DNA from 2 places in the Mesobacillus sp. QJM3NY_10 genome. Region 2 is predicted to be linked to the other one. Evidence: a T-box and tRNA genes for the amino acid it is inferred to sense, from the RefSeq annotation. Region 2 holds a T-box; the other holds one or more tRNA genes.
What was found. The T-box of region 2 lies ahead of pheS (phenylalanine--tRNA ligase subunit alpha). A T-box ahead of a tRNA ligase gene usually reads a tRNA of that ligase, here a tRNA-Phe.
Positions count from the first base shown of each region.

Region 1: it encodes a tRNA-Phe, which carries the amino acid that the T-box ahead of pheS (phenylalanine--tRNA ligase subunit alpha) is inferred to sense. The anticodon was not compared.

Region 1 is NZ_CM149675.1:3,796,028-3,810,938, reverse strand. Features, by position in the region: gene AC0VX7_RS19230 (DMT family transporter) at 1-88, shown strand, start outside; gene AC0VX7_RS19225 (N-acetyltransferase family protein) at 98-637, shown strand; gene AC0VX7_RS19220 (hypothetical protein) at 698-874, opposite strand; rRNA gene AC0VX7_RS19215 (16S ribosomal RNA) at 1,295-2,845, shown strand; rRNA gene AC0VX7_RS19210 (23S ribosomal RNA) at 3,073-6,007, shown strand; rRNA gene rrf (5S ribosomal RNA) at 6,153-6,268, shown strand; tRNA gene AC0VX7_RS19200 (tRNA-Val) at 6,279-6,354, shown strand; tRNA gene AC0VX7_RS19195 (tRNA-Thr) at 6,421-6,496, shown strand; tRNA gene AC0VX7_RS19190 (tRNA-Lys) at 6,504-6,579, shown strand; tRNA gene AC0VX7_RS19185 (tRNA-Leu) at 6,648-6,732, shown strand; tRNA gene AC0VX7_RS19180 (tRNA-Gly) at 6,769-6,843, shown strand; tRNA gene AC0VX7_RS19175 (tRNA-Leu) at 6,854-6,942, shown strand; tRNA gene AC0VX7_RS19170 (tRNA-Arg) at 6,971-7,047, shown strand; tRNA gene AC0VX7_RS19165 (tRNA-Pro) at 7,065-7,141, shown strand; tRNA gene AC0VX7_RS19160 (tRNA-Ala) at 7,159-7,234, shown strand; tRNA gene AC0VX7_RS19155 (tRNA-Met) at 7,257-7,333, shown strand; tRNA gene AC0VX7_RS19150 (tRNA-Ile) at 7,525-7,601, shown strand; tRNA gene AC0VX7_RS19145 (tRNA-Ser) at 7,619-7,711, shown strand; tRNA gene AC0VX7_RS19140 (tRNA-Met) at 7,736-7,809, shown strand; tRNA gene AC0VX7_RS19135 (tRNA-Asp) at 7,813-7,888, shown strand; tRNA gene AC0VX7_RS19130 (tRNA-Phe) at 7,922-7,994, shown strand; tRNA gene AC0VX7_RS19125 (tRNA-His) at 8,032-8,107, shown strand; tRNA gene AC0VX7_RS19120 (tRNA-Gly) at 8,114-8,187, shown strand; tRNA gene AC0VX7_RS19115 (tRNA-Ile) at 8,191-8,264, shown strand; tRNA gene AC0VX7_RS19110 (tRNA-Asn) at 8,278-8,352, shown strand; tRNA gene AC0VX7_RS19105 (tRNA-Ser) at 8,360-8,450, shown strand; tRNA gene AC0VX7_RS19100 (tRNA-Glu) at 8,454-8,525, shown strand; gene glgB (1,4-alpha-glucan branching protein GlgB) at 9,318-11,276, shown strand; gene AC0VX7_RS19090 (glucose-1-phosphate adenylyltransferase) at 11,194-12,342, shown strand; gene AC0VX7_RS19085 (GlgC family sugar phosphate nucleotidyltransferase) at 12,365-13,393, shown strand; gene glgA (glycogen synthase GlgA) at 13,390-14,841, shown strand; gene AC0VX7_RS19075 (glycogen/starch/alpha-glucan phosphorylase) at 14,831-14,911, shown strand, end outside.
Region 2 is NZ_CM149675.1:3,573,937-3,588,847, forward strand. Features, by position in the region: gene AC0VX7_RS18015 (TetR/AcrR family transcriptional regulator) at 1-582, opposite strand, end outside; gene AC0VX7_RS18020 (long-chain-fatty-acid--CoA ligase) at 799-2,502, opposite strand; gene AC0VX7_RS18025 (DUF350 domain-containing protein) at 2,861-3,265, opposite strand; gene AC0VX7_RS18030 (endonuclease MutS2) at 3,347-5,704, opposite strand; gene polX (DNA polymerase/3'-5' exonuclease PolX) at 5,891-7,609, opposite strand; gene AC0VX7_RS18040 (CvpA family protein) at 7,850-8,392, opposite strand; gene zapA (cell division protein ZapA) at 8,400-8,663, opposite strand; gene rnhC (ribonuclease HIII) at 8,803-9,732, shown strand; gene pheT (phenylalanine--tRNA ligase subunit beta) at 10,018-12,432, opposite strand; gene pheS (phenylalanine--tRNA ligase subunit alpha) at 12,452-13,489, opposite strand; T-box leader at 13,546-13,791, opposite strand; gene AC0VX7_RS18065 (TrmH family RNA methyltransferase) at 13,853-14,608, opposite strand; gene sspI (small acid-soluble spore protein SspI) at 14,733-14,911, shown strand, end outside.

The sequences.
Region 1 (14,911 bases), 220 kb from region 2:
TGTTATTGCGGGGATAACATTGTTTTTAGTAGATGAAAGAAAGATGAAGCTAAAAAATCAAGCCGAAATCAAATCAATCTCGGGGTAGGGGATGAAAGTGCAAATTAGAAAAGCTACGAAAGATGACGCGAGCGGTATTGCCAAGGTTCACGTTAGAAGCTGGCAAGAAACTTACCAGGGAATGATAAGCCAGGATTACTTGGATTCTTTAAAGGTAGAGGACAGGAAACCTTTATGGGAAAAAAGCTTATCAGAAAGTGCTGATACATCTCCAGTTTTTGTCGCAGTTAATCCAGAGGGAGAGATAGTTGGCTTTGCATCTTTTGGTAAAGAAAGATCAGGGAAGTTTAATGCCGACGGAGAATTGTACGCGATTTATATCCTTAAAGAGTACCAAAGAGGAAAACTGGGCCTGATGCTGCTTTTAGCGGGTTTAGATGATTTGCTAAAGCAAGATTATGAATCCATGCTCGTTTGGGTGTTAGCTGATAATGAAAGCCGAAAATTTTATGAAAGCCTTCAGCCACAAAAAGCTGGAGAAGAAGTTGTGAAAATTGCAGGCAAGGAATATATCGAAGTGGCTTATATATGGAGAGATTTAAAGTTGCTGCACCAGACTACTATAGAAAAACTGTAAGAGTATAGTTGCAAATCTGTAAGGTACAAACAAAAAATCCCCTTTAAAGAGGGGATTTTTTTAAATGAATAGGTAAGTGAACCTTGAAAACAATAATGCACAGACGGTGGATAAAATTAAAGTTCCTCCGTGAACCTTTCCTTCAGCGTTTGCGATTTTAATGGCTTCAATGTAGGCAATACTGAATAATAGTATCGCCATGATTAGTGAGAGATAAAGTGCAATTGATTGCAGCAAATAGATTCACCTCAGTAAATTAGTTTGTCCAAAGCATTATATGAGTACAAGCGAGAAATTATTAATAAAAGCATTTAATAAGAAGAAACTCGGAAAACCAAAAAGAACTCTCTCATTGTGAAAAATTCTCTTAAAATTATATTGCAAACATATTTTATCCATGGTATATTTAATCTCGCTTCAGGAAAACAACGTTGAATTGAAAAAATAAACATCAGTTTTCACGAAAAAGAAAAACAATAATGATGTTGACAATAACAAATCAGCGTGTTATATTAATAAAGTCGCTTCTGGGCGACGAACTGAACAACTTGCTCTTTGAAAACTAAACAAACAAGCGTCAACAAACAATAAATGATCATGTTTCTTCTATAAGAACATGAGCCAACGTTTTAACTTTATGAGCTAACTCATAACTCTTTCTTGGAGAGTTTGATCCTGGCTCAGGACGAACGCTGGCGGCGTGCCTAATACATGCAAGTCGAGCGAATCTTCATTAGCTTGCTTTTGAAGATTAGCGGCGGACGGGTGAGTAACACGTGGGCAACCTGCCTGTAAGACTGGGATAACTTCGGGAAACCGGAGCTAATACCGGATAATCCTTTCCCTCACATGAGGGAAAGCTGAAAGACGGTTTCGGCTGTCACTTACAGATGGGCCCGCGGCGCATTAGCTAGTTGGTGAGGTAACGGCTCACCAAGGCAACGATGCGTAGCCGACCTGAGAGGGTGATCGGCCACACTGGGACTGAGACACGGCCCAGACTCCTACGGGAGGCAGCAGTAGGGAATCTTCCGCAATGGACGAAAGTCTGACGGAGCAACGCCGCGTGAACGATGAAGGCCTTCGGGTCGTAAAGTTCTGTTGTCAGGGAAGAACAAGTATCGGAGTAACTGCCGGTACCTTGACGGTACCTGACCAGAAAGCCACGGCTAACTACGTGCCAGCAGCCGCGGTAATACGTAGGTGGCAAGCGTTGTCCGGAATTATTGGGCGTAAAGCGCGCGCAGGCGGTTCCTTAAGTCTGATGTGAAAGCCCCCGGCTCAACCGGGGAGGGTCATTGGAAACTGGGGAACTTGAGTGCAGAAGAGGAGAGCGGAATTCCACGTGTAGCGGTGAAATGCGTAGAGATGTGGAGGAACACCAGTGGCGAAGGCGGCTCTCTGGTCTGTAACTGACGCTGAGGCGCGAAAGCGTGGGGAGCGAACAGGATTAGATACCCTGGTAGTCCACGCCGTAAACGATGAGTGCTAAGTGTTAGAGGGTTTCCGCCCTTTAGTGCTGCAGCAAACGCATTAAGCACTCCGCCTGGGGAGTACGGCCGCAAGGCTGAAACTCAAAGGAATTGACGGGGGCCCGCACAAGCGGTGGAGCATGTGGTTTAATTCGAAGCAACGCGAAGAACCTTACCAGGTCTTGACATCCTCTGACAACCCTAGAGATAGGGCGTTCCCCTTCGGGGGACAGAGTGACAGGTGGTGCATGGTTGTCGTCAGCTCGTGTCGTGAGATGTTGGGTTAAGTCCCGCAACGAGCGCAACCCTTGATCTTAGTTGCCAGCATTCAGTTGGGCACTCTAAGGTGACTGCCGGTGACAAACCGGAGGAAGGTGGGGATGACGTCAAATCATCATGCCCCTTATGACCTGGGCTACACACGTGCTACAATGGATGGAACAAAGGGTCGCGAAGCCGCGAGGTCGAGCCAATCCCATAAATCCATTCTCAGTTCGGATTGCAGGCTGCAACTCGCCTGCATGAAGCCGGAATCGCTAGTAATCGCGGATCAGCATGCCGCGGTGAATACGTTCCCGGGCCTTGTACACACCGCCCGTCACACCACGAGAGTTTGTAACACCCGAAGTCGGTGGGGTAACCTTTATGGAGCCAGCCGCCTAAGGTGGGACAGATGATTGGGGTGAAGTCGTAACAAGGTAGCCGTATCGGAAGGTGCGGCTGGATCACCTCCTTTCTAAGGATATTGCCGTAATGGCAATCGGAATGCGAATCTTTCGATTCGTACTGCGGATTTAACAATCCGCATAGTTGTACGCTTGTTTGTTTAGTTTTGAGGGAGTAATTGCCTCAAGGCTTTTTTGTTCCTTGAAAACTAGATAATCGTAAGTAAGAAGAACCAAGAAAAACCGAGTAATCGCCATTTTAGTTTTCTCTCTATATTAATAGAGAAATGACCTTTTAGGTTAAGTTAGAAAGGGCGCACGGTGGATGCCTTGGCACTAGGAGCCGATGAAGGACGGGACTAACACCGATATGCTTCGGGGAGCTGTAAGTAAGCTTTGATCCGGAGATTTCCGAATGGGGAAACCCACTGTTCGTAATGGAACAGTATCTTTGCCTGAATACATAGGGCATTGAAGGCAGACCCGGGGAACTGAAACATCTAAGTACCCGGAGGAAGAGAAAGCAAACGCGATTCCCTGAGTAGCGGCGAGCGAAACGGGACATAGCCCAAACCAAGAGGCTTGCCTCTTGGGGTTGTAGGACACTCAACATGGAGTTACAAAGGAACGGGGTAGATGAAGTGGTCTGGAAAGGCCCGTCAGAGAAGGTAAAAACCCTGTAGTTGAAACTTCGTTCCCTCCTGAGTGGATCCTGAGTACGGCGGGACACGAGAAATCCCGTCGGAAGCTGGGAGGACCATCTCCCAAGGCTAAATACTCCCTAGTGACCGATAGTGAACCAGTACCGTGAGGGAAAGGTGAAAAGCACCCCGGAAGGGGAGTGAAATAGATCCTGAAACCGTGTGCCTACAAGTAGTCAGAGCCCGTTAATGGGTGATGGCGTGCCTTTTGTAGAATGAACCGGCGAGTTACGATTACATGCAAGGTTAAGTTGAGAAGACGGAGCCGCAGCGAAAGCGAGTCTGAATAGGGCGAATGAGTATGTGGTCGTAGACCCGAAACCAGGTGATCTACCCATGTCCAGGGTGAAGGTTGGGTAACACCAACTGGAGGCCCGAACCCACGCACGTTGAAAAGTGCGGGGATGAGGTGTGGGTAGCGGAGAAATTCCAATCGAACTTGGAGATAGCTGGTTCTCTCCGAAATAGCTTTAGGGCTAGCCTCACGTTGTAAGAGTCTTGGAGGTAGAGCACTGTTTGGACTAGGGGCCCTCATCGGGTTACCGAATTCAGACAAACTCCGAATGCCAAAGACTTATCCGTGGGAGTCAGACTGCGAGTGATAAGATCCGTAGTCAAAAGGGAAACAGCCCAGACCACCAGCTAAGGTCCCAAAGTATACGTTAAGTGGAAAAGGATGTGGAGTTGCTTAGACAACCAGGATGTTGGCTTAGAAGCAGCCACCATTTAAAGAGTGCGTAATAGCTCACTGGTCGAGTGACTCTGCGCCGAAAATGTACCGGGGCTAAACGTATCACCGAAGCTGTGGATTGACATCTTAGATGTCAGTGGTAGGAGAGCGTTCTAAGGGCGTTGAAGTCAGACCGTAAGGACTGGTGGAGCGCTTAGAAGTGAGAATGCCGGTATGAGTAGCGAAAGATGGGTGAGAATCCCATCCACCGAATGCCCAAGGTTTCCTGAGGAAGGCTCGTCCTCTCAGGGTTAGTCGGGACCTAAGCCGAGGCCGAAAGGCGTAGGCGATGGACAACAGGTTGATATTCCTGTACCACCTCTTTATCGTTTGAGCAATGGGGGGACGCAGTAGGATAGGGTAAGCGCGCTGTTGGATATGCGCGTCTAAGCAGTTAGGCTGCAAGTGAGGCAAATCCCACTTGCGTGAAGGCTGAGCTGTGACAGCGAGGGAAATATAGTACCGAAGTTCCTGATTCCACACTGCCAAGAAAAGCCTCTAGCGAGATAAAAGGTGCCCGTACCGCAAACCGACACAGGTAGGCGAGGAGAGAATCCTAAGGTGAGCGAGAGAACTCTCGTTAAGGAACTCGGCAAAATGACCCCGTAACTTCGGGAGAAGGGGTGCTCATTTGGGTGAATAGCCTAGATGAGCCGCAGTGAATAGGCCCAGGCGACTGTTTAGCAAAAACACAGGTCTCTGCGAAGCCGCAAGGCGAAGTATAGGGGCTGACGCCTGCCCGGTGCTGGAAGGTTAAGAGGAGGGGTTAGCTCACGCGAAGCTCTGAATCGAAGCCCCAGTAAACGGCGGCCGTAACTATAACGGTCCTAAGGTAGCGAAATTCCTTGTCGGGTAAGTTCCGACCCGCACGAAAGGCGTAACGATCTGGGCACTGTCTCAACGAGAGACTCGGTGAAATTATAGTACCTGTGAAGATGCAGGTTACCCGCGACAGGACGGAAAGACCCCGTGGAGCTTTACTGTAGCCTGATATTGAATTTTGGTACAGCTTGTACAGGATAGGTAGGAGCCTGAGAAACCGGAGCGCCAGCTTCGGTGGAGGCGTCGGTGGGATACTACCCTGGCTGTATTGAAATTCTAACCCACGCCCCTGATCGGGGCGGGAGACAGTGTCAGGTGGGCAGTTTGACTGGGGCGGTCGCCTCCTAAAGAGTAACGGAGGCGCCCAAAGGTTCCCTCAGAATGGTTGGAAATCATTCGCAGAGTGTAAAGGCACAAGGGAGCTTGACTGCGAGACCTACAAGTCGAGCAGGGACGAAAGTCGGGCTTAGTGATCCGGTGGTTCCGCATGGAAGGGCCATCGCTCAACGGATAAAAGCTACCCCGGGGATAACAGGCTTATCTCCCCCAAGAGTCCACATCGACGGGGAGGTTTGGCACCTCGATGTCGGCTCATCGCATCCTGGGGCTGTAGTCGGTCCCAAGGGTTGGGCTGTTCGCCCATTAAAGCGGTACGCGAGCTGGGTTCAGAACGTCGTGAGACAGTTCGGTCCCTATCCGTCGTGGGCGCAGGAAATTTGAGAGGAGCTGTCCTTAGTACGAGAGGACCGGGATGGACGCACCGCTGGTGTACCAGTTGTCTTGCCAAAGGCATCGCTGGGTAGCTATGTGCGGACGGGATAAGTGCTGAAAGCATCTAAGCATGAAGCCCCCCTCAAGATGAGATTTCCCATAGCGCAAGCTAGTAAGAACCCTGAAAGATGATCAGGTTGATAGGTCAGAGGTGGAAGCGCGGTGACGTGTGGAGCTGACTGATACTAATCGTTCGAGGACTTAACCAAAATAGATTATTCGTTCTTCTTGAATTCTTCTTACACATTATCTAGTTTTGAGGGAATAAAGATATTTTCAAAGTAAAATTTCTTTAAAATTTCTCTTGCAAAATAACTTAAAGTCAGTATAATAGATATTGTCTTTAAAAAAATGTCTGGTGACGATGGCGAGAAGGTCACACCCGTTCCCATACCGAACACGGAAGTTAAGCTTCTCAGCGCCGATGGTAGTTGGGGGTTTCCCCCTGTGAGAGTAGGACGTCGCCGGGCAGTTTCAAATGGAGGATTAGCTCAGCTGGGAGAGCATCTGCCTTACAAGCAGAGGGTCGGCGGTTCGATCCCGTCATCCTCCACCAATTTTTATTCGCGAAAGCGAATAAACATCCTTAACTTCACACAGTGAAATAATCTACATTTACCATGCCGGTGTAGCTCAATTGGTAGAGCAACTGACTTGTAATCAGTAGGTTGGGGGTTCAAGTCCTCTTGCCGGCACCACTTGTACGAGCCATTAGCTCAGTCGGTAGAGCATCTGACTTTTAATCAGAGGGTCGAAGGTTCGAGTCCTTCATGGCTCACCAAGTTTTTTTCGCGCCAGCGAAAATAAACTTCCTTATCTTCGCGACAGCGAAAACTTATTATCTTATATGCGGGTGTGGCGGAATTGGCAGACGCACCAGACTTAGGATCTGGCGCCGCAAGGCGTGGGGGTTCGACTCCCTTCACCCGCACCAAAGTTTTTTGCGCTAGCAAAATAACTTTCCATAAATGCGGAAGTAGTTCAGTGGTAGAATACAACCTTGCCAAGGTTGGGGTCGCGGGTTCGAATCCCGTCTTCCGCTCCATAGTTCTTAAGCCGGGGTGGCGGAACTGGCAGACGCACAGGACTTAAAATCCTGCGGTAGGTGACTACCGTACCGGTTCGATTCCGGTCCTCGGCACCACCAAGTTAGCTAATAAACATTTATATTTGCGCCCGTAGCTCAATTGGATAGAGCGTCTGACTACGGATCAGAAGGTTATGGGTTCGACTCCTTTCGGGCGCGCCATTATATTTTCTCTTTATCGGGGAGTAGCTCAGCTTGGTAGAGCACTTGGTTTGGGACCAAGGGGTCGCAGGTTCGAATCCTGTCTTCCCGACCATGCTACTTATTTTATATGGGGCCTTAGCTCAGCTGGGAGAGCGCCTGCCTTGCACGCAGGAGGTCAGCGGTTCGATCCCGCTAGGCTCCACCATATTCACTTTAAATAATAATTTGGCGGTGTAGCTCAGCTGGCTAGAGCGTACGGTTCATACCCGTAAGGTCGGGGGTTCGATCCCCTCCGCCGCTACCAATTTCAATCTGGTTGAACCTATTCAATCTAGGATATCCTGGACCTTTAGCTCAGCTGATTAGAGCAACGAGCAAGGCATCTATGAGCTTGCTTCGAGTTGTACCCATCGAGCTGCTGCTTGAATAGACTTTCTGAGATGGGGACAGACCCACTAGGATATTTTCACAACCTAGATCAATCCAGCTAAACATGGACCTTTAGCTCAGCTGGTTAGAGCAGACGGCTCATAACCGTCCGGTCGTAGGTTCGAGTCCTACAAGGTCCACCATTGCTTATTTTTAACACGGAGGTATACCCAAGTCTGGCTGAAGGGATCGGTCTTGAAAACCGACAGGCGGGTAACACCGCGCGGGGGTTCGAATCCCTCTACCTCCTCCATAATTTTAATATCATTAATATCGTCGCGGGGTGGAGCAGTCCGGTAGCTCGTCGGGCTCATAACCCGAAGGTCGCAGGTTCAAATCCTGCCCCCGCAATCTGGTCCCGTGGTGTAGCGGTTAACATGCCTGCCTGTCACGCAGGAGATCGCCGGTTCGATCCCGGTCGGGACCGCCATTTTTAATAATTACCAATAGCAATATTTATAGTGGCTCAGTAGCTCAGTCGGTAGAGCAAAGGACTGAAAATCCTTGTGTCGGCGGTTCGATTCCGTCCTGAGCCACCTTATTTAATTTAAATGAATATTTAATAATAATATGGCGGTTGTGGCGAAGTGGTTAACGCACCTGATTGTGGTTCAGGCATTCGTGGGTTCGATTCCCATCAGTCGCCCCATTTTTTGCGGGTGTAGTTTAGTGGTAAAACCTCAGCCTTCCAAGCTGATGATGAGAGTTCGATTCTCTTCACCCGCTCCATAAGGGCCTATAGCTCAGCTGGTTAGAGCGCACGCCTGATAAGCGTGAGGTCGGTGGTTCGAGTCCACTTAGGCCCATTTTTTGTATTATTCCGCAGTAGCTCAGTGGTAGAGCACTCGGCTGTTAACCGAGCGGTCGTAGGTTCGAATCCTACCTGCGGAGCCATTTTTATGGGGAAGTACTCAAGAGGCTGAAGAGGCGCCCCTGCTAAGGGTGTAGGTCGGGTAACCGGCGCGAGGGTTCAAATCCCTCCTTCTCCGCCATAAGGCCCCTTGGTCAAGCGGTTAAGACACCGCCCTTTCACGGCGGTAACACGGGTTCGAATCCCGTAGGGGTCATAAGGAAAGCTGTTAGCAATTATGCTAACGGCTTTTTTTTATGTTTTCAAAAAAAATTTGGATTCCAGAGAGACCATTAAGAAATTTTTCATTAATATTTATCTGCTTGCTATTAAATCATTTCAGCAAGCAGCATACACTTAGAAGAAGGTAAGATGTTCATAAATGAGTAAGATACAATTGTCTAATTAGTAAAGAAAAAAGGGTTACTTAAAAATTGAGATATATGCCCTGTTGTAAGGGGCAAAGGGAAAAACGTGTAACGTAAAGGAGTGAAAGTAATTCGTCTAATGGCCGAAGAAACGAGAATCAAGCCATAAATTAGCGAAGCTTAACATTCAATTAAATGATCCTTGCCTAGATAATCAATGCCCCAATCTGTACCCCTGGTTTCACATCTGTAGCAACCCTAACCTAGTAATTTCACCCCAAATCAATATCTAATCAATATCTAATCACTATCTCATCACTATCTGATCACTTCCTTGATACGATGAAAACGTTATCAGCCAAAAATATTTTCTCACCTATTTCCTCTATTAAACCTAATAAATTCAACTAATCCTTTTAATGAATCATTATTCAATTTCATTTTTCGTTCTCCAAATTTCGCGTAATTGGAAGATTTAGTACATTAAAGCGCTACCATTTGAGGGCTTTTGTCGAAATTCGGATTTTGATAAGAATTATTGTCGAAAGATTAAGAAAATGTTTACAAGGAATTCCTTCTGGAAACTAGAATACTAGTGAAATAGGGCGTTTTATTAGTTTTACAAAGGCAGGTGGAATGCATTGGTGATAAATCCTACAGAGTTTGAATTGCATTTGTTCCATGAAGGGAATCTGTTCCAAAGCTACAATTTATTTGGAGCACATGTCATTAAAAGTGGAACTGAAACATATACTCGATTTTGTGTGTGGGCTCCAAATGCGACTCAGGTAAGGCTTACAGGTGATTTTAATAATTGGGATGGGAATGGCTATGAGTTTCATAAAGTCAATCAGGAGGGGGTCTGGCAGCTCGCTCTTGAGGGGGATCTGACCGGTACCATTTATAAATATGAGATTGTAACGGAGTCGGGTGAGCGATTGCTCAAATCTGACCCTTATGCTTTTTTCTCGGAAGTAAGGCCAAATACGGTTTCAATCGTCTACCCAATGGACGGCTATAAATGGAATGACCAGAAATGGCTGCAAAAGCGTGAAAAGAGGAGCACACTTGGCGAGCCGATGTTCATCTATGAACTTCATGTAGGTTCCTGGAAAAAGCATGATAATGGTTCCTTTCTTACATACCGTGAGCTTGTTGATGAATTGATCCCATATATTGTTGCGCATGGATACACACATATTGAATTATTGCCTCTAACTGAGCATCCGCTCGACATCTCCTGGGGCTATCAATCTACTGGTTATTTTTCAGTTACGAGCCGATATGGAACGCCTCATGATTTCATGTATTTCGTTGATATGTGCCATCAAAACGGCATCGGGGTCATCCTTGATTGGATTCCGGGGCATTTTTGCAAGGATGCGCATGGGCTGTACAAATTTGATGGCAGCTATGTGTTTGAATATCAGCGTGAGAATGATCGTGAGAACCAGGTATGGGGAACAGCCAATTTCGATCTGGGAAAAACAGAGGTCCAGAGCTTCCTGATCTCGAGTGCGCTTTTCTGGCTGGAAAAATATCATATCGACGGCTTCAGGGTTGATGCAGTGGCCAATATTATCTACTGGCCGAATTCAATTCAGGCTGCGAACCAGTATGGAGTGGACTTTTTAAAGAAGCTGAACAAAGCGGTCAAAGAGTATGAGCCGGGAGCGCTGATGATTGCAGAGGATTCGACTGACTGGCCGCAGGTGACGGCTCCTGTGGAGTATGGCGGTCTTGGTTTTACATACAAGTGGAATATGGGATGGATGAATGACACTTTGAAGTATATGGAGGAAGAATCCCATAACAGGAAGCATATACATGATAAAGTTACCTTTTCGCTGCTTTATGCATTTTCAGAGAATTTTGTCCTGCCTTTTTCACATGATGAGGTTGTTCACGGGAAGAAATCGCTTCTTGATAAGATGCCGGGCGATTACTGGCAAAAGTTCGCACAACTCCGGCTATTGCTTGGGTTCATGGCAGCGCACCCCGGCAAGAAGCTGACCTTCATGGGGACAGAATTTGGACATTTTTCGGAATGGAAGGACAAAGAACAGTTGGACTGGAATCTCCTCGATTATGAAATGCATGAAAAGATGAACCAATATAATAGGGAACTTATCAAATTGTATAAGCGGTCAAAGCCGCTGTATGAGATCGATCAAAGCTATGAAGGCTTTGAGTGGATCGATGCTGATAACCGGGACCAGTCGATTTTTTCTTTTATCAGGAAAGGAAAGAATCCTGAAGAACTCCTGGTCATAGTTTGCAATTTCACAGAGAAAGTATATAGCGATTATCGAATCGGTGTACCGAAGCCTGGCGAATATCGGGAAATTTTGAACAGCGATGCTACAGTCTTTGGAGGTTCAGGCGTTATAAACAAAAAAGTTTTGAAAGCTGAAGAAATAGCCTTCCATGGAAGGCCATATTCTATAGAGATGAGCATTTCTCCATTCGGAATCTCAGTTTTACGTCCTGTTATAAAAAGAAAGGGGAGAAACAATCATGCAAAAGAAGAAATGCGTAGCAATGCTGTTGGCAGGAGGAAAAGGAAGCCGGCTGCACTCACTGACGAAGAATCTCGCTAAACCAGCTGTCCCTTTTGGCGGCAAATATCGAATTATCGATTTCCCGTTAAGCAACTGCACGAACTCAGGAATCCATACAGTGGGTGTATTGACCCAGTACCAGCCGCTCCTGCTTAATTCTTATATTGGCATCGGCAGCGCCTGGGACCTCGACAGGAAGGATGGTGGAGTGACTGTGCTGCCGCCTTATGCCGAGAGCTCTGAAGTGAAATGGTATTCTGGTACGGCAAGCGCCATTTTTCAGAATTTGAACTATCTTGATCAGTATAACCCTGAGTACGTGTTGATTCTCTCGGGTGACCATATTTATAAAATGAATTATGAGTTGATGCTCAATTACCATATCGAAAAAGGAGCTGATGTGACGATCTCGGTCATTGAGGTTCCATGGGAAGAGACAAATCGCTTTGGCATCATGAACACGGATGCTGACCTAAGAATCACTGAATTTGAAGAAAAACCGGATGTAGCGAAAAATAATCTCGCTTCGATGGGGATTTATATTTTTAAATGGAGCGTTTTAAGGGAATATCTGATAAGAGATGACCATAATCCTGATTCCAGCCACGATTTTGGAAAGGATATCATTCCTCTGCTAATACAAGAAAATATGAACTTATTTGCCTATCCTTTTAAAGGCTATTGGAAAGATGTTGGTACAGTACAAAGTCTTTGGGAAGCGAATATGGATTTATTGGATAAAGAATGTGAATTGAACCTGTTTGATCATTCGTGGCGAATCTACTCTGTCAATCCAAATCAGCCGCCGCAGTATATTTGCCCTGAAGGGGAAGTATCAGAGTCGCTGGTCAATGAGGGCTGCAAGATCGAAGGAAAGGTTTCCAGAACGGTTGTGTTCCAGGGAGTGACCGTGAAAAAGGGAGCTGTTGTAAAGGAAACGGTTATCATGCCGGATGCTGTCATCGGACACAACTGTGTGATTGAAAGGGCGATTGTATCCCCAGGAGTCTATGTTCCGGATGGAACAATCATAAAGCCGGGCGGGAGCGCGAATGAGATTACACTAGTATCTGAAGAAACAATCGGAGAATTGCAATCCAATTGAACCGATTCAGGAGGAAAAAGAAATGAACAAACAATTATTAGGAGTAATAGATGCGACAACGGTTCACGATGATCTGCATGAACTGTCCATTCACCGGTCGGTGGCAGCAATCCCTTTTGGCGGAAGATACAGGATGATTGATTTTATCCTTTCCAATATGGTCAACTCTGGTATCCAGAGCGTGGCGATTTTTCCTAAATTCCAATATAGGTCGCTGATGGACCATTTAGGGTCAGGCAGGAACTGGGACCTTAATCGGAAAAGGGATGGACTATTTTTCTTCCCTGCGCCTAACCTGGATAAACATTATACAGGAATCGGGACGCTCGACCACTTTGCTGACAACATTGACTTTTTTGAAAGAAGCACCCAGGAGTATGCGTTGATTGCTAATTCCTATACGGTATTCAATATGGATTTCCAGCCGCTGCTAGATTGGCATATCAAGTCAGGCTGTGATATCACGGAGGTCCAGAAGGAAGGTAAATCATTAGGCATATATCTTGTTAAAAAGACATTATTAATGGATTTGATTACGACGCGCAATGAAACTGGCTACTCGAATATGAGGGATGTCGCGACTGACCTGGATAGCCAGTTCCATCTCTGTTATTACAATTTTGAAGGGTATGCTTCTATGGTTGATACAATTGGAAACTATTTCAGGACCAGTATGGACCTGATGAAGCCCGAAGTCTGGAAGGAGCTGTTTCCGAAGGATAGGCCGATTCTGACTAAGGTGAAAGATGAGCCGCCTACCCGATATGACGTTGATGCGTCCGTAAGAAACTCGATGGTTGCCAATGGCGGAATGATTGAAGGCACGGTCGAGAACAGCATCATTGCCCGCGGTGTGAAAATCGGCAAAGGTACCGTCATCCGCAACTGCATCATCATGCAGAAGACACAGATTAAGGAGAATTGTCTATTGGATTCCGTGATTGTCGATAAGGATGCAAGAATTGAAGCAGGAACAGTGATTACAGCGCCAGCAGACTCACCGGCTGTTATCCGCAAGGGATCGGTCCAGGGAGTGGGGAGCCAGTCGTGAAGGTGTTATTTGCCGTATCGGAATGCGTCCCGTTCATCAAGTCAGGCGGACTGGCGGATGTAGCGGGCTCGCTTCCAAAGGAATTGAATAAGCTTGGAGCGGATGTCAGAGTCATTTTACCGAAGTACGGATTAATACCTGAGAAATTCCGCTCTGAAATGAAGAAAGTGAAAGAGTATAATGTGCAATTAGGCTGGCGCTCGCAATATTGTGGCATTGAAACTCTTGAGAATGACGGCGTGACTTTCTATTTTGTTGATAATGAGTATTACTTCAAGCGCGATAGCCTATACGGGCATTATGATGATGGAGAACGGTTCGCTTTCTTCAACAGGACTGTTCTTGAGTTCATCGCAGAAATTGAGTTTTACCCTGATGTCATTCATTGCCATGACTGGCATACAGGTATGATTCCATTTTTACTCAGGACAGAATACTATAAGCGGCCAGGATACGGATTGATCCGGTCCGTGTTCACGATTCATAATCTGCAGTTCCAGGGAATCTTCCCTCCAGAAGTGCTTGGTGACCTGCTTCATATTGACAATCGTTACTTCAATGAAGAGCAGCTGGAGTTTTTCGGGAATGCCAATTTCATGAAAGCGGCTTTGATTGCTGCAGACCATATCACTACCGTCAGCCCCACTTACATGGAGGAAATCCAGACAGACTTTTATGGTGAAAAGCTGGATGGCATCCTGCGGAAAAGAAGCGAGAATCTATCGGGAATCCTGAATGGGATTGATCACGATTTATATGACCCTGAAAAGTATCCTGGATTGGCTGCCAATTTCGAATTGGACTCACTTGAAAGAAGAGTAGAAAACAAGCTTCAGGTACAGCGTGATTTCGGTTTGCCGGAAAACGAAAATATCCCTGTTGGAGCAATGATTACGAGGCTGACGAAGCAGAAGGGTCTCGATTTGGTCAGGGGAGTTTTCCATGAAATCATGGCGACCGGAATGCAGCTTGTCGTGCTGGGAACAGGCGACCCTGAGTTTGAACAATTTTTCAGGGAAATGTCAGCGAGTTACCCTGAACAGTGTGGTGTATACATTGGCTTTGATGAGAATTTGGCCCATCAAGTCTACGCTGGCTCCGATCTGTTCCTGATGCCATCCCAGTTCGAGCCATGCGGGCTCAGCCAGATGATCGCGATGCGCTATGGATCCATTCCTGTTGTAAGAGAAACAGGCGGCCTGAACGATACTGTACAGCCTTACAATGAATTTAACGGTGAAGGCAATGGATTTTCCTTTGCAAACTTTAACGCCCATGACATGTTATTTACACTTGAACGGGCGCTGTCTTTTTACCATGAGCGCGAAAAATGGCTTAAGCTGACGAAAAATGCTATGGAGACAGACTACAGTTGGGCACAGTCTGCCAGACAATACAAAGAATTGTATTCCGATCTCATCTCAAGGAGTGAATCGCATGTTTTCTAGTGTTCCCAAGTTCAAAAATGCTTTCTTGAAAAAACTCGAGATGATGTTTGGAACCAGCTTTGAAGAAAGC
Region 2 (14,911 bases):
ATGGTATCCGCAGCCGTTGATCAGCAGCTGGTGTACCGCTTTAGCCAGGTCAGTAAGATTGTATTTCTGTTCATTCATGACCCATGAAGTCGCAGTTTCATCTACTGTACCAAAAATCATCTGCCTTGCAAGACGCAAATCCAGGGAGCTTGAAAACTCTCCATTCTCTATGCCTTCCAAAATGATTTTGTCGATCAGCATTAAGTAGCCCTTAAGCACCTCGTTGATTTTATGCCGGAGATCCTTATTTGACTGCCTTAGCTCCAGCTGGGTTACAATTGCAAGATGCCGGTCATCTGAAAGAATCTTGAAATGCGTTTCGACCAACATATATAATTTCTCTGTTGCTGTTTGTTTTCCTGCAATTTTTTCTTCAATACTTCCCACGAAGTAACCCATTTTCTCCTGGAACAGAGAAATCAGTATGTCTTCCTTATTCTTGAAATACAAATAAATGGTCCCATCAGCCACTCCAGCCTGCTTTGCTATTTTAGACACCTGCGCCTGGTGGTAGCCGTTTTCTGCGATAATGACCACTGCTGCGTCAATTATTTGCATATATTTCGGCTTGTTTTTCTTCATTTCTTTCACTCCCGCTCCAGGAAAAGCACAAGCATTAAATGCTACAGTGGCACACTCCCGTTTACGAATTTTTGTCTGCAATACTTTCACTGAATGAATCATCATTCATATTTTTATAATAGTATTCACTCACATTTCTGTCAAGGAAATGTGTTTCATTTGGACAACCCTTCTTTATCAAAAAGAAAGAGCCGATATTGAGAGCCGGCTTCTAAGTTAAGCGCGCTTCTGCTGGTCTTCCTGATTCTTTGCTTTTTCTTCATCAACTAATGCTCTTCTGAGAATTTTACCTACCGCGGTTTTAGGAAGTTCTTTCCTGAATTCAAATAGTCTCGGCACCTTATATGCAGCAAGATGTTTGCGGCAATATTCATTCAGTTCTTCTTCTGTCGCTTGGGCACCCTCTTTAAGAACGATATATACTTTTACCGTTTCACCTCGATAAGGATCCGGTATTCCTGCTGCCACTACTTCCTGAACAGCTGGATGCTCATAAAGAACTTCTTCTATTTCACGCGGATAAATATTAAATCCTCCGGCAATGATCATGTCCTTCTTCCGATCGACAATGTAGAAATATCCTTCCTCGTCCATATATCCAAGGTCGCCAGTCAGCAGCCAGCCATCTTTAAGTGTTTGCTCTGTTTCTTCGGGCCTGTTCCAATATCCCTTCATTACCTGTGGCCCTTTGACTGCTATTTCTCCAACTTCTCCAGGAGGCAGCGGTTCACCGGTTTCCATTGATAGGACAACAGAATCAGTATCTGGCCAAGGTACACCAATGCTCCCTTTCACACGTTTTTTATCCCAAAGGAAATTCGCATGAGTGACTGGGGATGATTCAGTTAGACCATACCCTTCAACAAGCTTCCCTCCAGTGATCTGTTCGAATTTCTCCTGTACCTCGACCGGCAGTGGAGCTGAACCGCTAATACAGGAATCAATTGACGATAGGTCATATTTTTTCAGGTCGGGATGATTCAGCAGACCGATATAGATGGTAGGTGCTCCCGGAAACAGTGTAGGCTTCTGCTTCTGAATTGTCTTTAATGTAGTTTCAGGATCGAACTTCGGCAATAGGACCATTTTCGACCCTTGCATCACCGATAGAATCAGGACGGCTGTCATACCGTACACATGGAAAAACGGCAGGATTCCCAGGACTGTTTCTTCGCCCTCTTTGCATTTATACAGCCAGGCATTGCTCATCGCCGCATTCGCAATCAGGTTTTTATGAGTCAGCATAACCCCTTTCGGAAATCCTGTTGTTCCGCCAGTATATTGTAATAAAGCCAAGTCTTCTTCAAAATCATAATCGTATTCTTTAATTTTACCGGCAGGCTGTTTCATAATTTCAGTGAAAAGATGATTCTGTCCTTCATGCTTCACATTTACGATGATGCCATACTGTTTTTTCTGGATGAATGGATAGACAAGATTTTTAGGGAAAGGAAGATAGTCCTTGATAGCGGTTACAATTACATTCTCTAAATCCGTGTTTGCAATGACCTTGGAGACCCTTGGGAATAAAATGTCGAGTGTGATGATTGCCTTCGCACCAGAGTCCTTCATCTGGTATTCTAGCTCCCGTTCCATATACAGAGGGTTGGTTTGGACGACAATTCCCCCCGCCATCAGGATTGCATAGTAACTGATGATAGACTGAGGAGTGTTCGGCAGCATGATCGCAACCCTGTCCCCTTTTTCAATTCCCAGGTCTTGCAAATAGGCAGCCAGTTTTTTCGCATAGTTGTAGACTTGCTTATACGTCAACTCTTTCCCCATAAAGTGGATTCCCACCTTATCTGGGTATTTCTCAGCAGTCTGCTTCAAATAGTCCTGCACCGTTGCTTGTTGAAGATCCAAATGAGCAGGAATTTCCGGAGGGTATTGCGACAGCCATGGCTTTTCTACTTCCATCTTGTTGCCTCCTTATTTAAAATTTTTTGAAAATTCTATCTCCCATTATAATATAATGGTCTTTTTATGACAATTAGAATAGTTTTTTGGAGGTTTATAGGGACAAACTCCCTACTTTATCTGAATCTAACCTTTCTATTTCTTCTAAAATGCATAAAAAATAAAAATTGAGTTTTCTACAATTTGATTTTGATTGGAGGTAAAATGGGGCTTTAACAGGGCAAAATAAAAAACCGCCAAGTAGGCGGCTTTAACGATTATGCAAAAAACATCATATAGACAATGCCGACTAACAGGAATACTCCACATAGAATCAGCAATATTTTAGCCAGTTTTTCCAATCTTTTAGATCCCCCTGTTAAATTCCTGCTCCGATGATATAAGACAGGCCGATAGAAATGACCATGGATATCAGGCCGACTGCGCGGTTGTCGTTTTCTATTTCTTTATCGATATTGAACTTGGGTGTCAGGAATTCAAAAATAAAGTACCCAATCAAAAGCAAGACGAAACCGAAAACTCCCCAGCTGATCATCGTGAGCAGCGAATCATGCTGATTGATGGAATAGCGGAATATATTGGCTACACCGAAGATTTTCCCGCCGGTGGCCATCGCAACGGAAATATTCCCTTTTTTGATTTCTTCCCAGTTGCGGTATTTTGTCACCAGTTCAAAAACAGCCAGAAATACGACGATGCAGAGAATCGATACACTATAATAACCAGCTGTAACTATATATTCATTTTCCCAAAAATGATCCATATCCATTCTCCCTGAAAAGATTTTACCCCACTGCCTATTATAAAGTGTTGTGACGGGGATTGCATTATTTTGCATGCGTTACTACTTGAATTCTACTACAGTCACGCCTGTTCCGCCTTCACCTGCATCTCCGAATCTTATTTTCTTGACTGACCGGTGGTTGCGGAGGTATTCCTGGACTCCCTGCCTCAATGCCCCGGTTCCTTTTCCGTGAATGATATTGACTCTTGGGTAGCCGGCAAGCAAGGCATCATCAATATATTTTTCTACTCTCATGAGGGCATCTTCATAACGCTCTCCCCTGAGGTCAAGCTCCAGTCCAACGTGGAAGTCCTTGCCTTTCACTATGGCTAATGGTTTTGTTTCTACCGGCTTAGGAGAGTTAATATATTCCATATCCGTTTCTTTCACTTTCATCTTGAGAATGCCAATCTGTACTTGCCATTCTTTAGCACTAACGCGTTCAACAAGATGTCCTTTTTGATCAAAGGTCAGAACCTTGACCTCATCCCCTGGCTTGAACTCATGTTTAGCAGGGTTCGCTTTTCCTCCGCCTTTTTTCACCTGGTTGAGCTCAGGTGTCGCCTCGCTCAGGCGCCTTTTGGCGTCGATCAATTCATGCTCTTTGATCTCGGCACCTTTATCAAGACGCAGCTTCCGAAGGTCACGGATGATTTCTTCCGCCTCTTCTTTTGCTTTTTCCAAGATTGAAGCAGCTTTTCCTTTTGCCTTTTCGGCCAGATCTTCTTTTTTCTGATAATACTCTGCCATCTGCTTTTGCAAATCCTTATGCAGGTGTTCTGCATCTTTCATCAGCTGGTGTGCTTCTTCACGGTCTCTCTCCGCTTGCTTACGGCTGGACTCAAGGGAAGCAATCATGTTTTCGACCTCATTGCTGTCCGCGCTGATATAGGATCTTGCTGTAGTAATGACAGATTCTTTCAATCCTAACCTCTTGGAAATTTCAAAGGCATTGCTTCGGCCTGGTACGCCAATCAATAGTTTGTAAGTCGGGCTCAATGTTTCCACGTCGAATTCTACGCTGGCATTAGTGACGCCTTCCCGATTGTATCCATAGGCCTTTAGCTCTGGATAGTGGGTTGTCGCAATCACTCTTGCTCCAAGCTGATACACTTCGTCCAGTATTGAGATTGCCAGTGCTGCTCCTTCCTGAGGATCAGTGCCGGCACCAAGCTCATCAAATAGCACAAGGCTATTGTGGTCAACCTTTTCAAGGATTTCCACGATATTGACCATATGGGATGAAAAAGTACTCAAACTTTGCTCGATCGACTGTTCGTCACCAATATCGGCATAAACTGATCCAAAAACAGCCACTTCTGATCCGTCAAGTGCGGGAATCTGCAATCCTGCCTGGGCCATAAGCGTACAAAGTCCGACTGTCTTCAAAGTAACGGTTTTACCCCCGGTATTCGGCCCCGTGATGACAATCGTCGTATAATCACTCCCTAAAGTGACACTGTTAGGAACAACTTCATCTATCGGGATCAGCGGGTGTCTTGCCTGGAAAAGATTGATCCGGCCCTCATCATTGACAATCGGTTTTGACCCCTTGATTTTACTTCCATATCGCGCCTTCGCAAACATGAAATCAAGCTCGCCCATAATGCTGACGATTTGCAATAGCTCATCATGATGGTCGGCGGTAAGTGCTGAAAGCTCTGAAAGGATTCTTTCGATTTCCTGCTGCTCTTTTACCCGGATGCTCTGAAGTTCATTATTCAACTGGACAACAGATTGCGGCTCAATGAACAGAGTCTGCCCGGAAGAACTTTGATCATGGATGATCCCGCCATAATGCGAGCGATATTCCTGTTTTACAGGAATGACAAATCGATCGTTCCTGATGGTGATGATGGCATCCGAGAGCATTTTTGAGGCGTTGGATGAGCGAATCATGCTTTCCAATTTTTCACGTACTCTTGCTTCTCGCGTGCGCATCTGCTGTCGAAGTGACCTTAGTGCTTCACTTGCACCATCAAGAACCTCGCCGCCTTCATCGATCGCGTTTCTGATCGATTCTTCCAAATTCGCAAGGACGATGATTCCCTCTGTATAGCTCAGTAAGATAGGAACCTCGGTAACTTCCTGCAAATCATCGACAAATCGCTTCATCTGTCTGCTGGCATGGACAGTGCTTGCCACCTGAACTAGTTCACTTGGACTGAGCATGCCGCCGATTTGCGCCCTTTTTACATGCGGCCTTATATCATGAATACCGCCTAATGGTACATTTCCTTTAAGTCTTAGAACCTTGGCTGCTTCATCTGTCTCTTCCTGTAAACGGGATACTTCCGAAAAATCAACGGAAGGCATCAACGCAATTGCTTTTTCCCGTCCTAATGAAGATGATGCGTGTTCAATCAACTGGTTCCTGATTTTATCAAATTCAAGTGTTTTCAAAACTCGCTGCTGCACAAAAATTTCCTCCTTCTCTAGAAAAGCGGAAGCGCCTTGATCAGCCCCGACAAGCGCTGGAGAGCCGATCAGTGAAGTCGTTCTTTGACTTCATTGGGCGAACCGAAGCGACTCGAGGGGCTAGGCGCTGGAGCTAGACATTTCTCCAAGAGAATTCTTTATCATCTTTTTTAAAAAGACCCTTTATTAATTACGGCCATGCAGGAAATCTAGCAATCCGTTCAAATCCATAGCATTCAGGACGGATGATTCCTTGATCCAGCCTTGTCTGGCGGCTGTTACGCCTATATCCATATGCTCTAGCGTATCCACTTTATGCGCGTCTGTATTGATGACAAGCTTAACGCCTTTATCCTGTGCTTTCCTTAAATATTCTGATGCCAGATCAAGTCTGTTGGGATTGGCGTTCAATTCAAGAGCTGTATTCGTTTCTTTGGCCAGCTCGATCAGCATATCGATATCAACTGAATATCCCTCACGACGGCCGATCAGCCTGCCAGTTGGATGTGCGATGATATCAACATGAGCATTTACCAGAGCAGTCTTCAAACGATTCATGATTTTTTCGGTTGGCTGGGAGAAAGAAGAATGGATCGATGCAATGACCAAGTCGAGGTCTGCAAGAAAATCATCGTCAAAATCCAATGTACCATCCGGTAAAATATCCATTTCAATTCCTGTCAAAATCGTGAAATCATCGAATTTCTTGTTCAGTTCCTTCACTTCTTCCATTTGCTTCCGCAGGCGTTCCGGCGTCAGACCGTTCGCTACCTTCAAATACTGGGAATGGTCTGTGATCGCCATGTATTTATAGCCTCTCGCGATACATTCCCTTGCCATCTCCTCGATTGAATGGCCGCCATCGCTCCACGTTGAATGCATATGAAGATCGCCTTTAATGGCTTCCAGAGTGATGAGTTTCAAGTCTTCTTTATATAATTCGACTTCAGAGCCGTCTTCCCTTAACTCAGGCGGAATGAAAGGAAGGCCGAAATACTGATAAAATTCTTCTTCCGATTTGAATGTGGTGACTTCACCTGTTTCTACATTCTCTACACCGTATTCGCTGATCTTTTCTCCTTTTTCCTTCGCGAGCTGCCGCATTCTTACATTATGGTCTTTTGAACCAGTGAAGTGATGGAGCGCAGTTGCAAATTCTTCAGGATCAACAAGGCGGAAGTCCACGTTCACATCATAATCGAGACCAAGTGTGACAGAAACCTTCGTATCTCCTGCTGCAATTATTTCTTTTATGTTCGGCAGTTTGACCAGCTCGTCCTTCACCGCCGCCGGATTTTTTGAAGCAATGATAAAATCCAGATCCTTGATCGTCTCTCTCATCCTGCGCAAGCTTCCTGCTTTTGAAAATTGTTCGATTTCCTCTATCTTTTGAAGATATGATTCAATTAATTCTGCAACCGGGAGCATGTATGCTAGCGGCAGTCTATCTGGCCTTGTGCCAAAGTTTTCAATTGCCGCAAGAATCTTTTCTTCGCTCTTTTTGCCAAAGCCTGCAAGATCACGAATTTTCCCTGACTTCGCAGCTTCCTCCAGGTCGTGGATACTTTCTACTCCCAGCTCCTTGTAAAGCTTGGCAATCTTTTTCCCGCCCATTCCCGGCAGCTGCAAGAGTGGGATCAGCCCGCTCGGTACTTCTTCCTGCAATTCTTTCAGCTCAGTTGATTGCCCTGTCTCCATGAATTCCTGGATGACTCCGGCTGTGCCTTTGCCGATTCCTTTGAGTTCAGTCAACTCGCCCATTTCTGACATGCTGCGCTCATCTCCCTCAAGAGCCGCTGCAGCCTTTCGGAACGCAGAGACCTTGAATGGATTTTCACCTTTTAATTCCATATATATAGCGATCGTTTCAAGTAATTGTACGATATCTTTTTTATTAACAGACATGATGTCCACCTGCCTTTAAAATTCTCGACCGTCTTAGCCGGACGTAGTCATTGTCTTCTATTTTATAGAAAACAAGTCCCACTGTGAAATTAAATGAAAAAATATTATGATGATGAGTTATAAACAGCCTGAATAAGTGCTGTGTTTATAGTTTTGAGTGTTGCTGCTTTTCCAGCCTTACACTCGATAGAATCATGAGATATCGTTAAAAAAAGAAAAAACTTCTCCGCAACAGAGAAGTTATGCAGCCACGTATTCAATCCAAAGTTGTTTAATTTGCTGGGAAAATACTGGGGTATTTTTTATGATATTTTCGGCTAGAATTGAATCGTTCAGTGGTCCCTGGATCGCCTGGATTGGCAGTAAAGCAGCAATGTAGAGAACAATAAATAAAAGCAGGTAAACTTCAACAAAGCCAAGGAACCCTCCTGCCCAAACGTTCAACTGCTTCAGGATTGGAAGGTGAGCTACAAAATCGAGCATCGAACCGATGATTTGAAGCAGGATTTTTACTGCGAAGAAGATAGCTGCAAATGCAATCGCCCGATAATATGCATCTTCTAAATTGGCATTCTCAAATAGAAGATTCAACGTCGCATTGCTGCCAAGATTCGGATATGGAATCCATAGAGTCAGCTTTGGCGCCAACTGGTCATAATATATGTACGCAACGATGAAGGCTGCGATGAATCCAGCCAAATGAATGGTTTGCAGGATGAACCCCCTCTTCAATCCTACAATGAAGCCAATAAGCAAAATAGCTAATACAGCAAGATCAAGCATGCATTTTTCAGTCCTTTAACCTTTTAATTTCCGCTTCGAGCGATTCAACACGATCTTTCATTTTTATGTAATCATTAACGGCATTCACAGCAGTTAATACAGCTAATTTACTAGTATCAAGTGAAGGATTCGCTGAGCCGATCTCACGCATTTTATCGTCTACCATCGAGGCAATGAGCCGGATATGGCTGGTGCTTTCTGTGCCGACGATCGTATATTGCTGTCCGTATATATCGACAGTCGACTTATTTTTTTTTGTGTCTGACAACATTTATGCCCCCATTCATAAGAATCCTATTTTATACTATAACATGAACGTAAAAGGCTGGGAAGTATTTGCCTGTCAGATCTGTATGATTTTTGGAAGAAAATGTCTAACTGTGAAAATGTAAAACAGGGAGTGTAGAGCAATGGGAAATAGTGTCCTTCAGAAAAGTCCGGAAGAAGTCAAAAAGATGAAAGAGTATTACAGTAAGTTTCTTATTGATAAGCTTCCGCCTGGCAGCGTTTTTGCCGCCAAAACACCTTCCTGTGCAATCACTGCTTATAAATCAGGAAAAGTATTGTTCCAGGGAAAAGATGGGGAGGCCGAGGCAGCCAGGTGGGGAACGGCACTGATGCCATCTGCTAAAAAAGCGGCTGCACCAACTCCTGGCTCCCATCTGCCAAAGAATATTGGCGAGATTTCCATCATCGGTTCTGATGAAGTGGGAACTGGCGACTATTTCGGCCCGATCACAGTCGTCGCAGCCTATGTCAGGCGGCAGGATATACCCGTATTGAAGGAGCTCGGTGTCCAGGATTCAAAGAATCTCAAGGATGATAAAATCATCGAAATCGCCAAGCAGCTCGTAACCTTTTTGCCGCACAGCCTGCTGACACTGCATAATGAAAAGTACAACCAAATGCAAATGAAAGGCATGTCGCAGGGAAAGCTGAAAGCTCTGCTGCATAACCAGGCGATCCATCATGTTCTTGAAAAAATCGCACCTGAAAAACCTGAAGCTATTTTGATCGATGAATTTGCAAAAGAGCAGATTTATTACGCCCATTTGAAAGGTCAAAAGAAGATTATCAGGGAAAACGTTCTGTTCAGCACAAAAGCAGAAGGAATTCACCTGGGAGTGGCTGCAGCGTCGATGATTGCGCGGTACGCCTTTGTCCGCCATATCGAGAACCTCAGCAAACGAGCAGGATTCACGATTCCAAAAGGTGCTGGTGCGGCTGTTGATAAAGCGGCTGCAAGGCTGATCCTCGATAAAGGTATAGATGTATTGCCAGAATTCGTTAAGCTGCATTTTGCCAATACTGAAAAAGCGAAGAAGATCGCGAGGGTTTAGGGCGATTTTCCTGGAAAAAACGAGCTGTTTTTTCCAGTTCGCGGAATTGTAGCAACTTTTCGCGGAATTATATGTGTTTTTCGCGGGATTCTCAGAGAATTTCGCGGGAATGTCCGCCATTATCGCGGAATTCATCGGATTTGCCACGTGTCAACGCTATTTCTGCCGGATTCCTTCTTGATTTCACGGCGTATGCACAATAATTCGCTCGGTTTTCTCACAGGTCTTCACATTTTTAGCGAAATTCACATGAAAAAGGCAGCCTGCGGGCTGCCTTTTTAAAATTTATCCTCTTAATACCGCTCCAGCTTTCTCTTCAAGAGCTGCAAGGACTTTATTGTGTGCTTTTGAAATGTCTTCGTCTGTAAGTGTTTTTTCTGGATCGAAGTATTTCAGTGAGAACGCAAGGGATTTCTTGCCTTCCTCCATTTTTTCACCTTCGTAAAGGTCAAAAACATTTACTTCTTTTAATAATGATCCACCAGTTTCCGTGATGATCTTCTCCAGGTCGCCGGCAGCAGTTGCTTTGTCAACAACAAGGGCAATATCCCTTGTGATGGACGGGAAGCGCGGGATTGCTGTGTACTGAAGAGGTGCTGTTTCTGCTTCCAATAATGCTTTTAGCGATAACTCGAAAGCATAAGTTTCTTTCAGGTCGAGTGATTTTTGCATAGTTGGGTGAACCTGGCCGATGAAGCCGATGACATTGCCATTCAGCAAAATTTCAGCCGTACGTCCAGGGTGCAAACCATCAAGCTCAGCCTTCACGAAACCTAACTGGCTTTCAAGTCCCCGCTTTGCAAATAATCCTTCAACGATACCTTTAAGAACGAAGAAGTCAACAGGCTTCTTCTCACCCTGCCAAGGATGGCTTTCCCATAGGCCAGTAATGGCTGCGGCAAGGTGTTCGCGTTCTTCAGGAAGGTCTTCATTGCTGTTTTTCAGGAAGACTGCCCCAGTTTCATAAACAGCGAAACTCTCGGTCTGGCGAGCGATATTGTATTTCAATACTTCAAGCAGCTGAGGCACGATGCTTAAGCGCAAAAGGCTGCGGTCTTCGCTCATTGGCATTGCCAGTTCAACAGGCTCACGTTTATCCAATGCGTACTGTGTTGCTTTCTCTGCGCTTGTAAGGGAATACGTGACTGCCTGGTAAAGACCTGCGCCTTCCATGTAACGGCGGACAATACGTCGCTTTTTCTGGTAGTCAGAAAGGTGTCCTGGTGTTGACTCTCCTACAGGTAGAGTTGTTGGCAGGTTGTCATAGCCATAAAGACGGCCGACTTCTTCAATCAAATCTTCTTCAATTGTGATGTCCCCACGGCGAGTAGGTACTGTTACTGTGATTGTGTCATTATCAACAGCTGTTTCGAACTTCAGGCGGGCAAAAATGTCCTCAACCTGATTCATTTCAAGGTCTGTTCCCAGAACTTTATTGATTTTTCCGAGTGTAGTTGAAACAACAGCTGGCTTAACATCCAAAGCATCAGCTTCCGCTTCACCGCCAAGAACTTCTCCACCGGCAAGCTCAATCATCAATTCAGCCGCACGTTCTGCAGCAGGGCGAACTCTTTCAGGGTCGACACCTTTTTCATAACGTGAGCTAGCTTCACTGCGCAATCCATGGTCCTTCGAAGCCTTGCGGATAACTCCACCTGTAAAATAAGCTGACTCCAGCAGGACTGTTGTTGTATCGCTGCCAACCTCTGAATTCGCTCCGCCCATTACACCTGCAAGCGCAACCGGTTCTGTTCCGTTTGTGATGACTAGGTGATCAGGAGTCAATGTGCGTTTCACATCATCAAGCGTTTCAATCACTTCGCCATCCTTCGCGCGGCGGACAAGGATTTCTTTTGAGCCAAGTTTATCGTAATCGAATGCGTGAAGCGGCTGGCCGTACTCCAATAAGATAAAGTTCGTGATATCAACTACGTTATTGTGAGGGCGGATGCCTGCAGCCATCAATCTTGTTTGCAGCCAAACTGGTGATGGACCGACTTTTACATTCTTGATTACCTTTGCAACGTATAGAGGGTTATCTTCTTTTGCCTCAACTGTTACGTTGATATAATCACTGGCTTGCTCTGAAGATGTTTCAGGCTGTGGATTCGGCAGTTTGATGTCCTTGCCAAGAATCGCTCCAACCTCGTAAGCGACACCAAGCATGCTCATTGCATCTGCACGGTTTGGCGTCAAGCCAAGCTCAAGGATCTCGTCATCCCTGTTTAAAGCTTCTAAAGCGTCCTGGCCGATTTCTGTGTCCGGAGTGAAATTGTAAATTCCCTCAGCATATTCCTTTGGTGCAAGCTTCCCTTCGATTCCAAGCTCCTGCAGCGAGCAAATCATCCCGTGGGATTCTTCACCGCGAAGCTTTGCTTTCTTAATCTTGAAGTTCCCTGGAAGAACTGCTCCAACTGTCGCAACGGCAACCTTTTGGCCTTTGCCGACATTAGGCGCGCCACAGATGATTTGAACCTGTTCACCATTGCCAAGATCAACTAGTGTTTTGTTCAGTTTTTCTGCATTCGGATGCTTTTCGCACTCAAGGACATGGCCGACAACTACGCCCTTCAAACCTTCATTTAATTTTTCTACGCCTTCTACCTCGATGCCGCTTTTGGTGATTTTTTCGGCAAGCTCTTCAGCAGATACGCCATCCAAATCGATATATTCCTGCAGCCATTTATATGATACCAACATGGTTTTACCCTCCTAATCCTTATTCTTCAACTGAAAATTGCTTCAAGAAACGGACATCGTTTGTATAGAAATGACGGATGTCATCGACTCCATACTTGAGCATCGCGATACGCTCAGGGCCCATTCCGAATGCAAAACCAGTGTATTTCTTCGAATCATAGCCTGCCATTTCAAGAACATTCGGGTGGACCATCCCTGCACCAAGGATTTCAATCCAACCTGTTCCCTTACATACGCTGCAGCCTGATCCGCCGCAGATTTTACAAGAAATATCCATTTCGACTGATGGCTCAGTGAAAGGGAAGAAGCTAGGACGCAGACGGATTTCACGGTCTTCGCCGAACATTTTCTTTGCAAAAACTTCAAGTGTTCCCTTCAGGTCGCTCATTCTTACATTCTCATCGACGACAAGCCCTTCAATCTGCATGAACTGGTGGGAGTGAGTCGCATCGTCATTATCACGGCGATACACCTTTCCCGGACAGATGATTCTAACAGGACCCTTGCCCTGGTGTTTTTCCATCGTCCTTGCCTGGACAGGAGATGTGTGTGTACGCATCAATGTTTCTTCTGTGATGTAGAATGAATCCTGCATATCGCGTGCCGGATGTCCCTTCGGAAGGTTCAATGCTTCAAAGTTATAGTAGTCTTTCTCGACTTCCGGGCCTTCCTCTACTGTGTAGCCCATGCCGATGAAAAGATCCTCGATTTCTTCGATGATGCTCGTAAGCGGATGATGACTGCCAGTTCTAACAGGCCTTCCAGGAAGAGTCACGTCGATTTGCTCAGCTGCCAATTGTTTTTGGACCGCTGCTTCCTCAAGTTCCTTCTGCTTTTCCTCAATCTGGCCGGAAATAGCATCGCGGACTTCATTTGCCAGGGCACCCATTTTTGGTCTTTCTTCAGCTGATAACTTACCCATTCCTTTTAAAACTTCTGTGATTGGACCTTTTTTCCCAAGATAGGAAACACGAACATCATTCAATTCTTTAAGGTCAGCTGCTGCGGCGACTTTTTCAAGTGCCTCAGCCTGCAGTTCTTTTAAACGTTCCTGCATTGGTAAATCCTCCTTCATATTCTTCTTTTTTGAACACAAAAAGACCTCATCCCTGATAAAGGGACGAGGTCTTGGTTATCGCGGTACCACCCTTTTTAACAGGCAATACAGTTATGTATTGCGTGTTCGCTTCATTGAGATAACGGCTTTGCGCCGATGCATCTTTACGCTTATAAAAGCGGTCCCGATGCCAACTCAGGAGGTGAACTTCGCTTGTCTGTTCCATAAAAATGCTCCCAGTCACCGGCATTTTCTCCCTGGATGGCCATCTTCAAGCTACTTTTCTCCGTCATCATTTTTGAAATATTATTTTTGCTGTTTATTATATTATAATCTTGGCGCAGTATCAAATGGTTTTAGCGCCTATTTTGCTGTTTTTAAATAATATAGCAAAATACCTGCAGCGACAGCGACATTCAGTGATTCGCTTTTGCCGTAAATCGGGATATAGAGATTTTGTGTTGTTTTTGCCAGAAGCTCTTTATTTACACCGCTTCCTTCATTTCCTACGAGCAGGGCGAAGGCTTCCCCTTTTTCAGCCTCTGTAAAAACGACTCCATTTTCCAGAGCAGTTCCATAAACCGGGATGTTCTCAACTTGAAGTTTAGTGACCCACTCGGAAAGGTCGCCACTTAAAACTGGCATATGGAAGTGGCTTCCCTGCGCAGAGCGCAAAACCTTAGGATTATACATGTCGACACTGCCCTTCCCAACAATGACAGCATCAATCCCGGCAGCATCAGCTGTCCGAATCATCGTGCCAAGGTTACCCGGGTCCTGGACAGAATCAATCAACAAAAAGGTTTTTCCATTTGTTTGAGTCTGCTTGGACTGCCGGCATACGGCAAATACGCCCTGAGTTGTCTCCGTATCAGCAAGCTGCTTGCTGATTTCATCCGTTACAACCGTAACAGGAATCTCACCGTAATCCAGACCAGGCGGCAATTCGGTTTTTTCGCTTAAAATGATTTCTTCTACATCTTCTTTTTTCGTGAGTGCTTCTTCAACTAAATGGAAGCCCTCGACAAGGAACATACCTGATTTGTCGCGTTCCTTGCGCGTCAATAATTTCTTCCACTGCTTCACTTGCGGATTTTTATCAGATTGAATGTACTTCAACTCTGGCTCTCCTTTGTTATGGCTTGTTCAATTTTACTATTATAGCTCAAAACTGATACATAATAAAACCAAAATTGTTCATCCTATAACCATCTTGGTAATTTGAAAGGAGTTTGAGCAGAGGATGAACTTAAACCTTAGGAATGCAGTTATTACAAATGTAGCAGGAAATTCACAGGACGAGCTTAAAGATACGATCGTCGACGCAATCCAAAACGGCGAGGAAAAAATGCTTCCAGGACTTGGAGTTTTGTTTGAAGTGATCTGGCAGAACGCCTCTGAGGACGAAAAGCAGGAAATGCT